3 regions of the Alteromonas sp. RKMC-009 genome follow, and region 2 is predicted to be linked to each of the others. Evidence: predicted binding sites of a transcription regulator. Region 2 holds the regulator's gene; each other region holds the start of a gene.
What was found. The regulator FNR, encoded in region 2, switches genes on or off when oxygen is low (the NO sensors DNR and NnrR bind a similar motif). The targets are predictions, from matches to a motif close to TTGATCTAGATCAA.
Positions count from the first base shown of each region.

Region 1: the regulator FNR is predicted to act here: its motif matches at 1,891-1,904, upstream of DS731_RS07085 (DUF3149 domain-containing protein).
Region 3: the regulator FNR is predicted to act here: its motif matches at 1,641-1,654, upstream of DS731_RS19645 (cytochrome ubiquinol oxidase subunit I).

Region 1 covers NZ_CP031010.1:1,621,319-1,625,602, reverse strand. The annotation lists gene aroC (chorismate synthase) at 1-18, opposite strand, end outside; gene prmB (50S ribosomal protein L3 N(5)-glutamine methyltransferase) at 24-962, opposite strand; gene smrB (endonuclease SmrB) at 1,087-1,653, shown strand; gene DS731_RS07085 (DUF3149 domain-containing protein) at 1,658-1,771, opposite strand; gene DS731_RS07080 (transglycosylase SLT domain-containing protein) at 2,167-2,760, opposite strand; gene gshA (glutamate--cysteine ligase) at 2,921-4,284, opposite strand, start outside.
Region 2 covers NZ_CP031010.1:2,525,043-2,529,326, reverse strand. The annotation lists gene ttcA (tRNA 2-thiocytidine(32) synthetase TtcA) at 1-52, opposite strand, end outside; gene uspE (universal stress protein UspE) at 144-1,064, opposite strand; gene fnr (fumarate/nitrate reduction transcriptional regulator Fnr) at 1,168-1,905, opposite strand; gene DS731_RS11130 (sulfite exporter TauE/SafE family protein) at 1,933-2,601, opposite strand; gene ccoS (cbb3-type cytochrome oxidase assembly protein CcoS) at 2,594-2,785, opposite strand; gene DS731_RS11120 (heavy metal translocating P-type ATPase) at 2,790-4,284, opposite strand, start outside.
Region 3 covers NZ_CP031010.1:4,496,325-4,500,608, reverse strand. The annotation lists gene DS731_RS19655 (sulfite exporter TauE/SafE family protein) at 1-261, shown strand, start outside; gene DS731_RS19650 (sigma-54 interaction domain-containing protein) at 258-1,568, opposite strand; gene DS731_RS19645 (cytochrome ubiquinol oxidase subunit I) at 1,913-3,487, shown strand; gene cydB (cytochrome d ubiquinol oxidase subunit II) at 3,484-4,284, shown strand, end outside.

The DNA.
Region 1 (4,284 bases), 900 kb from region 2:
AAAGCTATTACCAGACATCTGTATTAACTTTCCTTCCCGTTAAGATATGAAACCAAAGACGCACGGGAGACGGCAAAAATACCGTGTCCGCCGTGTTGAAGTGCTACCCATTCCACGTTTAACCCGGCAAAACGTTCAGCCATATGCACCTGACTGTTGCCGACTTCCACCAGCATCCAGCCATTTTCTTTTAAATACACCGGTGCCTGCTTCAGCATCTGCTCAACCAGATCCAGACCATCTTCTCCTGCCGCCAGGGCTAATTCAGGCTCATGCTGATATTCGTCCGGCAAATCATTCATGTCTTCTTCATCGACATAAGGCGGGTTCGACACGATTAAGTCGTACCGCTGGCCTTCCAGACTGGTAAATAAGTCTGAATGAATAGGGAAAACACGGTCGCCTAACTGATGTTCCTGAATATTGAAATCTGCCACTTCCAGGGCGTCGTGGGAAATATCCACGGCATCCACCTGGGCTTCAGGAAATGTATGGGCCAGCGCAATAGCAATACAACCCCCACCTGTGCACATGTCCAGAATACTGGCCGGCTCAGATGACAGATAAGCGGAAAAGCGATCTTTGATCAATTCGGCAAACGGTGAACGGGGGATCAACACTCTTTCGTCAACGTAAAATGGCATGTCGCAGAACCATGCCTCACGGGTAATATACGGCAATGGCATGCGTGTTTGTACCCGCTTTAAGACTAAATCTGCAACTTTCTCTTTTTCTGAAGTGGTAAGACGGGCTGAAAATAAGCCGTCACCGGTTTGCGATGTAATATCCTGAGGCAGATGCAATGCATGCATCACAAGGCAAACAGCTTCATCCCAGCTGTTATCAGTGCCATGCCCGTAGTACAGGTGCGCATCGTTAAAACGGCTCACAGACCATCTCACCATGTCCAGCATGGTGTGCAGTTCACGGATGGCTTCGTCTAAATAAATCTTATCGGTCATGGAGTGTGGTACATCGCCAGAAATAAAGCTGGTATCATACCGAAACTCGCAATGACACCCAACACAAATTGCGCGATAACAGACGTGCAGATGAACACAGGCTAAAACAGACAGGAGAAAATGGTTGGCTGATCAGTGGAAACCGGAAGACGACGACAATGACATGTCATTATTCCGGGAAGCGGTAAGTGGTATAAAGCCGCTGTCACAGGACAAAATTGTGCATAAACGCCGTCATGTGCCGGCGAAGCGACTGCATTCCGCCACCCGCCCGGACAGCCGTCAGCAAAAGCTGCTGGATGCCAGTTTTGCGTTTTCAGATGTCTATCAGGCCAGCCTGCCCCATCAGGGTCCCATGCGGTATTGCCGCGAAAATGAACCGACACACAGTTTGAAGCGATTACGGCGGGGAGATTTCTATCCTGAGCTTGTACTGGATTTACACGGTCTGAACCGCGAAAACGTAAAACTGGAATTATCCGCACTCATTTACACCGCGCGCAAGGAGCTTATTGATTGTGTAGCCATTGTGCATGGCATCGGTTCCGGCGTACTAAAAAACGCCTTGCCTCACTACCTGGTTCAACACCCCCATGTCAAAGCGTTTCACCAGGCTCCCCTGGAGTATGGCGGGCAAGGCGCGTTACTGGTGCTTATCGAAACCCTTGATCCGGGCCTCAGTAAACAATAACAAACTATTTATCCGGTCCCGCGCTGTTGTGCATAAACAGCCATGTGTAATAACACATCATCAAAACAACAATAAAAATACCCAGAAGTGAACCCCATACTACAGGGTCTTTAAGCATGGTCAGCCACATCAGATTACTCCCTAACATTGATAACTTTTTACAGTGCTAGTGTGCATGGCTGCGGCAGGTAAATCTGTGATCTGAATCAATGGGAACAGTCGATGCAAATAAGACCCGTGATGCAGATCAAAAAGAGGCTTTTAAAAAAATAGGATTTAATTCACAAAACGCTATTGCAAATCATTATCATTTACACTATATTGTTCCTGCCTGTTCGACGTTGGGTGATTAACGGTCTTGGCTTAGCGTCGATTGTAGGCAGGTGTGTGGTGCGCCTGCCTACTTCTTTTCTCTCTCAGTAAACTTCGTATTGAATCCTTCGTAAGGAAAAAACTGCCGCGTCCGGTACTTTCACACCAATAATGCCAGCCCTTTACGCAATCACATCATCATTATGTGAACAGTTTCCAAAACCAGCTTTTCTGCAAGTCTTCTTCGCAGGTTTTTAACTGGGTAGCATAACGCAATGAGCGTGCTTTAACCGTACCAGCCACCTTTTTCAGCCAGGGCTTACTGTTGTAGGTACGACGTTTATACCCGCCCCACCCTTCATGGTAATTCAGGTACTGGGCATAACCGTCCCACTTTGATACACCATTAATTTTGTACGACTTGGAAATAAACCAGCCCATGAAATCCATGGCGTCATCAAAATCATCCCGGTCCGCCCAGCTGTTGCCGGTTTCGTTGACATAGTCAGACCAGGTAACCGTTTTCGCCTGAGAATATCCGTAAGCGGAACTGACCCGGCCCCATGGAATAAGACCAAAAAATACATAATCTTTTGGTGGCAGTGCATCATGCCGGAATGAGCTTTCCTGATACATGATTGCCATGGGAACATGGATTGGCACGCCCCATTTATCGCGGGCATCAGCGGCCGCATCATACCAGTCTTCTTTCTCGTAGAAGATTTCGCAAATGTTACTGGTGTCCTGCGGAGGCGACGTGGCACAACCGGTAATACCACTTAAAAGCAGTACAATTCCGGCACCTGCAAAAAATCGTTGTGAATTGTTGAACTTTCTCACTGCCCGCTGTCTTAATAAGTGTTCTGGTAATAAATGTGTGTGTTTCCCTGGAACATTCTTATGCCTGGCCCCCTTGCCAGGCATTTTTTTATCCCCGGCAAGGTCAATTCAGGCTTCAGCTGTCCCGTGTAGCCATCGGTTCTGCGAAATAACCGGCAATAAAATCTGCAAAAGGTACTTCATCCGTCGCCTCAACAGCGTGCTGCGCAGCCAGTGAATCAGCGGCCATTTTTTCAAATGTTTTCAAATCATAGTGCAGATATTCATAGCCTTTAAATGCTTCCGCGTACTGTCTGGCCAGATTAAGCCCCAGTACACCGTTATCCATATCATTTTCAAGCAACGTTGCCAGAATTTTACTGGATGGCGTTTCATCAGCATTAAGTACTTTTTGCCACTCAGCTTTGACAGCATCGCTGTATGCCGATGTTCCGTTGGCGTTATCAAGCACTTTTGCGGTTTGCTCAAATACAGCAAACAGCCCTTCACACCATTCGCGAAATGCAACACTGCCGTCTTTGTTTTCCAGCATCAGGTCAGGATTACGTCCTTCAAGGACCACTTTATCCATATTCTCCCGGCAAACGGTGAGCTCCTCTGCCGTCATTTCAGGGCTGTCTGTCAGCAGGCATGAAAGCATGAAGACATCGAGGAAATCCATCTGGCCTTTGTCAATGCCCACAGGCGAGAAAGGATTCACGTCCAGTACCCGCACTTCCACATAGTTAACGCCGCGGCGCACAAGGGCATCGGTAGGTTTTTCCATGGAGCGCGTGGGCTGCTTGGGACGAATAGGCGAATACAGTTCATTTTCTATCTGCAGAATATTCTTAGATAACTGCTGAAAATGCCCGCCCTCTCCGGCGGCAAACTGGCCAAACCGTGAGGACGGCGTGTACATGGCACTACGAAGCTTTTCCACATAGGTATCGATGTGGTTATAGCAAATTTGTAAAGCTGACTGCTCTGAGTTGGTGTAACCCAGATCGCTCATACGCAAAGAGGTCGCATAAGGCAGATAAACCGTGCCTTTACCGACTTTTTCAAAATTCAGCGTCGTCGGCTTCCCTTTCAGGAAGGACTGACACAGCGCCGGCGATGCCCCGTACAGATACGGCAGTAACCAGCAAAAACGGCGGTAATTACGGATCAGCGAGAAATAATCAGCAGAAACCTGATCCTGAGAGTATTCTACACCGTTCAGTTCTGCCCACGCCTGCCAGAATGTATCCGGCAATGAAAAGTTAAAATGCACACCGGAAATCGCCTGCATCATACTGCCATAGCGATTTTTAAGTCCCATACGGTACACGCGCTTCATTTGTGCAACGTTAGATTCACCGTAATAAGCCAGCTGAATTTTATTTTCATCATCAATGAAACACGGCATGCTCATGGGCCACAACATTTCGCCGTTCATATTTTCACTGGCGAATTTGTGGATATCCCTTAACTGGGTTTCTGTTACCTGACTGTCTG
Region 2 (4,284 bases):
TTTGCGCACTGTGACTGGCGTTGTCAGATGGCGTAGATGTTACTTGATTCATGGCACTTCAGAATTGGCTGGAAAAATAAAAGTAACATTATACAAAAGCAGACGGAATGCTGCTACACAAGCAGCATTCCGTTATCGCCCATTTACTTAACCGGAGACGTAAACCCGTCAGGTTTAACCGCCAGCACATCGCAATTCAGGTTATCAATAACATGCTCTGCAGTATTGCCCAAAAAGGCGGCTGATAAGCCTGTACGTCCCACAGTACCGATTACGACGAGTTCTGCATCCAGCTGTTCAGTCACTTTCGGGATGGCTATATCGGGTAATCCCTCAACAACATGGCAATTTGCTACGCCGATCCCAAATTTAGCGCTGTGGTTTTCCATTTCCTGAACATGATGGTTTCGCACAGCGTTATGATACGTCTCAGGATTGAAATCGGGGATCTCAATGGCAATATTCAGTGGTGCAGAAGGATAGGCATTAACCAGATGTACCTGACCACTCAGTAACTCTGCATAATCCTTTGCAATACCGGTCAACTTGTCATTCAGTTGTGCATGTTCTTTGTCTTCTGTACCCACATTGACTGCCGCAACAATATTACCGTGTTCAGGCCAGGCATGGGCTTTGACAAGTAAAACCGGAGCCGGACATTTTCTCAGTAAGTGCCAGTCTGTTGGTGTAAAGAGCACTGATGCAAAATCATCGTGTTTGCGGGTAGCTTTAACGACCAGGTCAATCTGACGGTTAATGGTGTAGCGGGTAATGGCTTCGTAACGTTTATCACTCCACTCAACAGCAACCTTTACATCATAATCATCGTAGCGGGTCAGGTTTTTTTCTGCCCAGGCAATGCGGTCTTTGGTTACCGCATCACGCATGGCTTCACGCTCACTGCGGGTGAGCATTGTTGTCATGTCATAAGAAAAGTCGTATACAACAAGCAGTGCGTGTACCTCTGCACCGGTTTTACGGGCAATTTCGATGGCTCTTGAAAGGGCAGGTTGTTCAGGCTTGTCAGCCTGAACGACGGCGAGAATACGTTTGCAGGTGATCATGGCGTCTCTCCTTATTGATGCAGACAATAAATACTGCCTTCATCTTTAGTATAAGACTTACAGCAGGAGAGACGTTGTTTCAGATCAATATTTCAACGGGATCTTAATCCACGCAAAGGGTAGGAATGTCCATAGAGTGCAGCTTTTTATCCATAGCCGCAAAATCCAGAACAGTAATGAGTTTCCCGTCTACTTTGATAATGCCTTCTTTCTGGAAGCGGGTCAGCAAGCGGCTGATCGTTTCTACCGTTAAACCGAGATAATTACCGATTTCGTTGCGGGTCATACTCAGATTGAACTGACGGTGAGAAAAACCTCGTTCTTCAAACCGACCGGACAGATGGGCGATAAAATAAATCAGACGTTCTTCTGCCGTCCGTTTATTCAGCAGCATCATCATTTCGTGATCCTGCTTAATTTCAGCACTCATAAAGCGCATGATCTGATGGCGCAATTTCGGGAATTGCTCAGACATTTTTTCAAGAGTGGAGTAGGGAAGTTCACACACCATGGCCGTTTCCAGCGCCTGAGTGTAACTCTGGTGAGTGTCGTCACGTAAACCGTCAAAACCGATAATATCGCCCGGGAAGTGGAAACTGATAATTTGCTCTTCACCTTCTTTATCGGTGACAAAAGACTTAAATGAACCTGCCCGTACAGCGTACAGAGAGGTAAATTTATCACCGGCTTCTACCAGGGTATCGTGTTTATGCAAAGGCTTTTTGCGTTCAATGATGTCATCCAGTGACTCAATCTCAGTTTTGTTGAGAGCCAAGGGCAGACACAGATGGCTGAAACTGCAATTCTGGCAGTGTATAGAAAAATCCGAACGTTTTTGCATGCTCACTTTCCGCTGTTTGCGATAATTCTACTGTATAGTACTTAAAGCCCGCCACAACAGCAATAATGCGTAAAACAGCAAACTCAAAGCAATGATCTGACGAACTACGGGTTGTCTGAAACCTGAGGAAAGCCAGTCTGCACCAGCCCGGACAGCCAGCAACGCCGGTAGCGTTCCTAAACCAAAACCGGCCATGATTACTGCACCGGATATTGCCGTCCCTGAAGCCAGTGCCCACGTCAGGGTGGAATAAACCAGTCCACAGGGCAACCATCCCCAAATCATACCATAGGGAAAGGCGCTAATAGGAGACCTGAAAGGTAAAAACCGTTTCGACAGCGGCTGAATTCTCTGCCAGAGTTTACTGCCGAGAGCTTCAACAGCGGTCAGGCCACGCCACCAGTTACCCAGATAACAGGCCATGGCAATCAGCATGATGCCACTGAAGACGGCGAGTACGGGGCCGGTCACCGGTACAGCATCTTTTGCTATCTGCCCGATGCCGCCGGTAACAGCGCCGGCAACTATGTAGCTGAATATACGACCAAAGTTGTAGCTAAGCGTATAGGGTAAAGGGGATGATCCTGCCGGCGTGGCGGCAGACAGTGCCAGCGATACGCCGCCGCACATTCCCACACAATGAACGCCTCCGCCCAGCCCGACCAGCAAGGCAGATAAAAACGACAGATCACTCATTGAGTTTTTTTCGTTCTTCGGCCAGCTTTTTTTCTTCAGGAGATAAATCATCATCGAAAAGAATACTGTAGCCCTGGCGATCCAGGTCTTCAAACTGGTTCGATTTTACTGCCCAAAAAAATACGCCGATGGCAATGGCCACAATGATCACAGCAAGGGGAATAAGGACGTAAATTATACTCATAGCGTTACTTTAACAGTCTCGTCGAATTAGTGACTACCAGAATACTACTCAGGCTCATACCTATCACCGCCATCCACGGCGTCAAAATGCCGGACACTGCAAACGGCAGGATAACCAGATTGTAGCCTATGGCCCATCCCATATTCTGCCTGACAGTCGCTTTTACTCTTCTGGCCATATGAGTGAGGTGCCCGAGTACAGCCAGCTTATCATTTAATAAAATCACATCCGCGGCACTTTTTGCGATATCCGTGGCATTACCCACTGCAATGCCAACATCAGCCGCTGCCATCACCGGTGCGTCGTTAATCCCATCACCCAGCATCATGACATGACGGCCCTGCCGCTGAAGGGCTGTCACAGCGTTTAATTTATCTTCAGGGCTGTTCCCGCCTGTGGCTTTGTCTACGGGTAAATTCGCTGCAATGTCGTCAACATTTTGCTGAATATCGCCACTCAGAATTATCCGCTCCAGTTGCGACAGTTTGCTCAGACTGTCTGCGGCATCCGCTTTAATTTTATCTGCTACACGAAAAGCGGCTACGGGCACATCGTTTTCGGTGAGAAACACGTTAGCGGGAAAGGGCGATATGCCGGCATTTATACCGGTGAAAGACGCTGAACCGGCTTTATAACTGCGGCCATTGCATTGTGCGCCGATCCCCATACCTGCCACAACGTCAACATGGCTCAGAATTAATGCATGATTGTTATCAGAAACAAAGGCTGCGGCAACCGGATGTTCTGAACGGGACTCTATTGCCCCCATTAAAGCCCGGATTTCACTTTCCCGTGCCGGATCAGCAAACCAGCTGTTTATCTGAGCAAACTTTCCTTCGGTCAGCGTTCCGGTTTTATCCAGCACCAGGGTATCTACGTGGTTGATTTGCTCCAGTGCATCGGCTCTTTTCAATAAAATGCCATGCCGGTTAAGGTTTGCCATTGCGCAGGTGAGGGCAGATGGCGTAGCCAGCCCCAGCGCACAGGGACAGGTTGCTACCAGTACCGCGATGCTAATCCAAAATGCATTGTCATTACCCTGCCAGTGCCAGTAAGCCCATGAGGATGCAGCCGTAATCAGTACTACGGCGACAAAATAACTGGAAAAGCGGTCAGCCATTAGAGCGACCCGGGGCTTTGCAGCCATAGCGGTGGATTGCAAACGAATGATCTGATTTACCAGCGCAAATTTTAACGCCCTGGTGACAGTTACCGTTATTACGCCGGTACGGTTTACCGTACCCCCGAATACCGTATCGCCGGTTTGTTTGCGCACCGGATTAAACTCGCCGGTAAGCATCGATTCATCGGTTTCACTGGCACCTTCAGTCACAATGCCGTCTACGGGAATGGTCTCTCCGGCTTTGACCACAACAGCATCACCGGTTTTGAGCGATTTTGCCAGCACCTGGGTAACGGTGTTATCTGCAGCCACCTGATTAGCGGTTACCGGTATATATTGCAACATATTCGCTGAGATCTGCGCGGCGCGGTGCCTG
Region 3 (4,284 bases), 2.0 Mb from region 2:
AAGATGACCCTCACCAGTACGTTCGCAACCTGTATGACATTTCAGCATCTGCTTAAAGCCTTTGTTTTCAGCTTTGCCGGATTTGCTTTTTTTCAGTGGTTGCCACTGGTAGTTGCTATGGTAGTCAGCGGCTTTACCGGCACCTGGCTGGGGTTGAAAGTGCTGAAAAAAGTGTCTGACGAGCGCTTTGCCCTGCTGTTTAAAGTTATCGTTACCATACTGGCCCTGCGCCTTATCTGGCAGGCAGTGATGTCGCTCTAACGCCTGCTGAGCGTCAGGCCGTATCGCCGGAGTTTTCTGTAAAGTGTTCTGGTGCTTATGCCAAGCACGTCTGCCAGCGCTTCCGGCGTACCGTCGAAGGCAGAGATGATTTCAGACAGGTACGCTTCCTCTGCTTCTTCCAGTGTTTTTAATCTGAGCGGGCCGGACTCCTGTTCGCTTTCCGGTACAGTCAGATGTGACGGTAAGTCCGCCGGCGTAATGTGTTCATCTACCGATAAGAGGGCGGCTTGTTCGGTGACGTTGCGCAATTCTCTGATATTGCCGGGAAATGCATAACGGCTGAGTACGGACAGGGCATCTTTGTTAAAGGTCTTCTTCGTGTGCCCGGCTTGCGTAAGGAATTGCCCGCATAGCGCAGGAATGTCTTCCCTGCGCTGGCGTAGAGAAGGCAGGGCGATGGGAAAGCCGGCAATCCGGTAATAGAGATCTTGTCTGAATTCGCCCTTCTCAACCAGCTGTTTAAGGTTTTTGTGCGTGGCGCAGACCAGCCTGAAATCAGAATGCTTCAGCTTCAGGCTGCCGACAGGACGGTAAGTTCCTGACTCCAGCAATCGCAGCAGCTTGACCTGCATACTCATTGGCACATCGCCAATTTCATCGAAAAACACCGTACCGCCACTGGCCACATCAATGAGCCCTTTTTTTGACGATGATGCGCCGGTAAATGCTCCTTTCTCGTGACCGAACAGCTCTGATTCAAATAATGACTCAGTCAGTCCGGTGCATTCAATGACCACAAACGGTTTGTCTTTCCGTGAGCTGCTTTCGTGAATAGCGTGGGCGACAAGTTCTTTTCCGGTGCCTGTTTCTCCCTGCAATAACACGGCAATGTCTGCCGGTGCAGCGCGGCTGATTTGATGCAGCATATTCCTGAAAGACGGCGCACTGCCAATGAGTTTCGCATTACCGGCCCCGGGAGAAGCAAAGGTGATCTGCTCCAGCACCTCCAGGTAGCCAAGCACCATGCCATCTTCGTCCTCCACCGGCTTCATTGTGATCTGGCAATGAGAATCGCCTGTGCGGGTTTTGTGATTGTGTACCACTGAGCTTGGTCTTTGTGTGCTTTTGCATTCAGCAAGGGGGCAGTCTTCTCCGGCTTGATCACAGGGTACAGCATTGTTGTGAGACACGCTGAAGCAGGTGCTTTTACCGGTGATGATGTGCTCTTCGTAGGTGTCGCGGTAGAGCTGATTAACCGCATGCACCACATAATCCGGCGTGATAAAAATCGCCGGTTTATCAATCGCATTGATCATCGACTGAATAATAGAAATGTTCACGTTCATCCCCCCTGGTGAATTGTGACAATTATGTCACAAGGTATGTCAAAAATGACTTTATTTTTCCGGTGAGAAAGCTTGCGTTGGATCAAATAGCGGCCTGTTCGAAGGGTGTAAGGTAGCGGCTATGAAATTTGCGATGTATCCGAAGTCGTCCGGTGGCTCAAACATCCCTGTTGTGTTCGTTATTCACGCTTTCTGCGCACAATAATTGCGGTTTTTGATTTATCTCACGCTTCTGTGATTGCCAACGTTACTCTGTGGCACGACTTCTGCTCTGCCAGTGATATTAAATTCGGCTACATCGTCGACATTTCGCCAAATTACTAATTAATCGGGAGATGTTCCTAATGAGCGATACATTACTGGAGTTATCGCGCTGGCAGTTTGCATTGACTGCTATGTTCCACTTTATCTTTGTACCCCTTACCTTAGGTATGACTTTCCTGCTTGCCATCATGGAATCGGTTTACGTGATGACCGGCAAGGAAATCTACAAACAGATGACCAAATTCTGGGGTAAGTTGTTCGGGATAAACTTTGCGATTGGTGTGGCTACCGGCCTCACCATGGAGTTCCAGTTCGGTATGAACTGGTCTTATTATTCACATTACGTGGGTGACATTTTTGGCGCACCATTGGCTATTGAAGGCCTGATGGCGTTTTTCCTTGAATCAACCTTCGTCGGACTGTTCTTCTTTGGCTGGGACCGCATGTCAAAAGTGAAGCACCTTATGGCTACCTGGCTGGTGGCTATCGGTTCTAACTTTTCGGCGCTTTGGATCCTTATCGCCAATGGCTGGATGCAAAACCCTGTGGGCGCCGACTTCAATGTTGAATCTATGCGGATGGAAATGACCAGCTTCGCTGACGTTATTTTTAATCCGGTGGCACAAGTGAAGTTTGTACACACTGTCTCTGCAGGCTATACCACAGGCGCAATGTTCGTGCTGGCTATCTCCAGTTATTACTTACTGAAACACAAGCATGTTGCGTTTGCCCGCCGCTCTTTTGCCATCGCTGCAAGCTTCGGTCTGGCGTCTGTGTTATCAGTGATTATTCTGGGCGATGAAAGCGGATATGAAATCGGTGATGTGCAGAAAGTGAAACTCGCCGCTGTAGAAGCAGAGTACGAAACCCATCCTGCGCCTGCGCCATTCACCATCTTTGGTATTCCGAATGACGAAGAAGAGCGTATGGACTACGCCATTCAAATCCCCTACGCCATGGGTATCATCGCCACCCGCAGCTTTGATGAGGAAGTTACCGGCATTAAAGATTTGAAAGAGCAGCACCGTGTTCGCATTTTATCCGGTGTGCAGGCATACAAGCACATGGATGCAGTGCGTGACGGTTCAGCCACGCCGGCAGAGCAGGCGCTGTTTGATGCGAATAAAGAAAATTTGGGTTACGCCATGCTGCTGCAACCCTTTACGCAGGACATTACACGGCCTACACCTGAAGCGCTTGAGCGTGCCGTGGATTACAGTATTCCGCCTGTTGCACCGCTGTTTTATTCCTTCCGCTTAATGGTACTGGCAGGCTTTTTAATGCTGGCTCTGTTCGCGGCAGCGTTCTGGTACAGCACTAAACATCGCATTACTCAGCCCCGCTGGCTACTGAAATCAGCCCTCTACGGCTTACCTCTGCCCTGGATTGCCTGTGAAGCAGGCTGGTTCGTCGCCGAGTTTGGTCGTCAGCCATGGTCTATTGCAGAAGTACTGCCGGTCCACGTGTCTGTTTCCAATCTGAGTGTGGGTGATGTGGTATTCACCATGGTGGGCTACACCTTGTTCTACACCGTGATGTTCATTATCAGCTTCTACCTGATGAAGAAATTCGCCAAAAAAGGACCGGTTCCTCCCGGCGACGAACAGGATGGAGCAAGCGTAATTGGTTTAACTGAAAAAGGAGCAAACGCATGATCGATTATGAAGTGTTGCGGGTGATCTGGTGGGTGCTTGTCGGTGTGTTACTGATTGGCTTTGCCATTACCGACGGCTTTGATTTAGGTGTAGGTTCGCTGCTTACTATTATCGGGCGTACCGACGAAGAGCGACGGGTGATGATTAATACCATCGGCCCGCACTGGGACGGCAACCAGGTGTGGTTCATCACGGCCGGTGGCGCTATTTTTGCTGCCTGGCCAATGATTTATGCTACTGCGTTTTCCGGCTTTTACATCGCGTTATTTCTTACGCTTGCTGCGTTATGGATGCGCCCCATCGGCTTCGATTACCGTAGTAAACTGCCCGGAGCAAAGTGGCGTCAGCGTTGGGACTGGGCGTTGTTTGCCGGCGGATTTGTTCCGGCACTTATCTTTGGTGTTGCGTTCGGAAACCTGTTGCAGGGCGTACCCTATGAATTTGATAACACGTTGAAATCCACCTACACCGGTTCTTTCTTCGGGTTATTGAATCCCTTTGCCATCCTGACCGGTCTGGTATCCGTTGCATTACTGCTTAATCACGGTGCCACCTGGTTGCAAATGAAAACAGACGGTTTTGTTGAAGTGCGTGCCCGTGCCACCTCAGTGATCCTGTCTTTGGTGACTGTGGCGTTATTTATTCTGGCCGGCGTGGTTGTAGCCTTCGGCATAGATGGTTATGTGATGAGCTCTGTAGCAGACACTTATGCCGTCTCAAATCCGTTGCACAAAACCGTTGTCACTGAAACCGGCGCGTGGATGAACAACTATGGGACTTACCCCTGGATGATCATT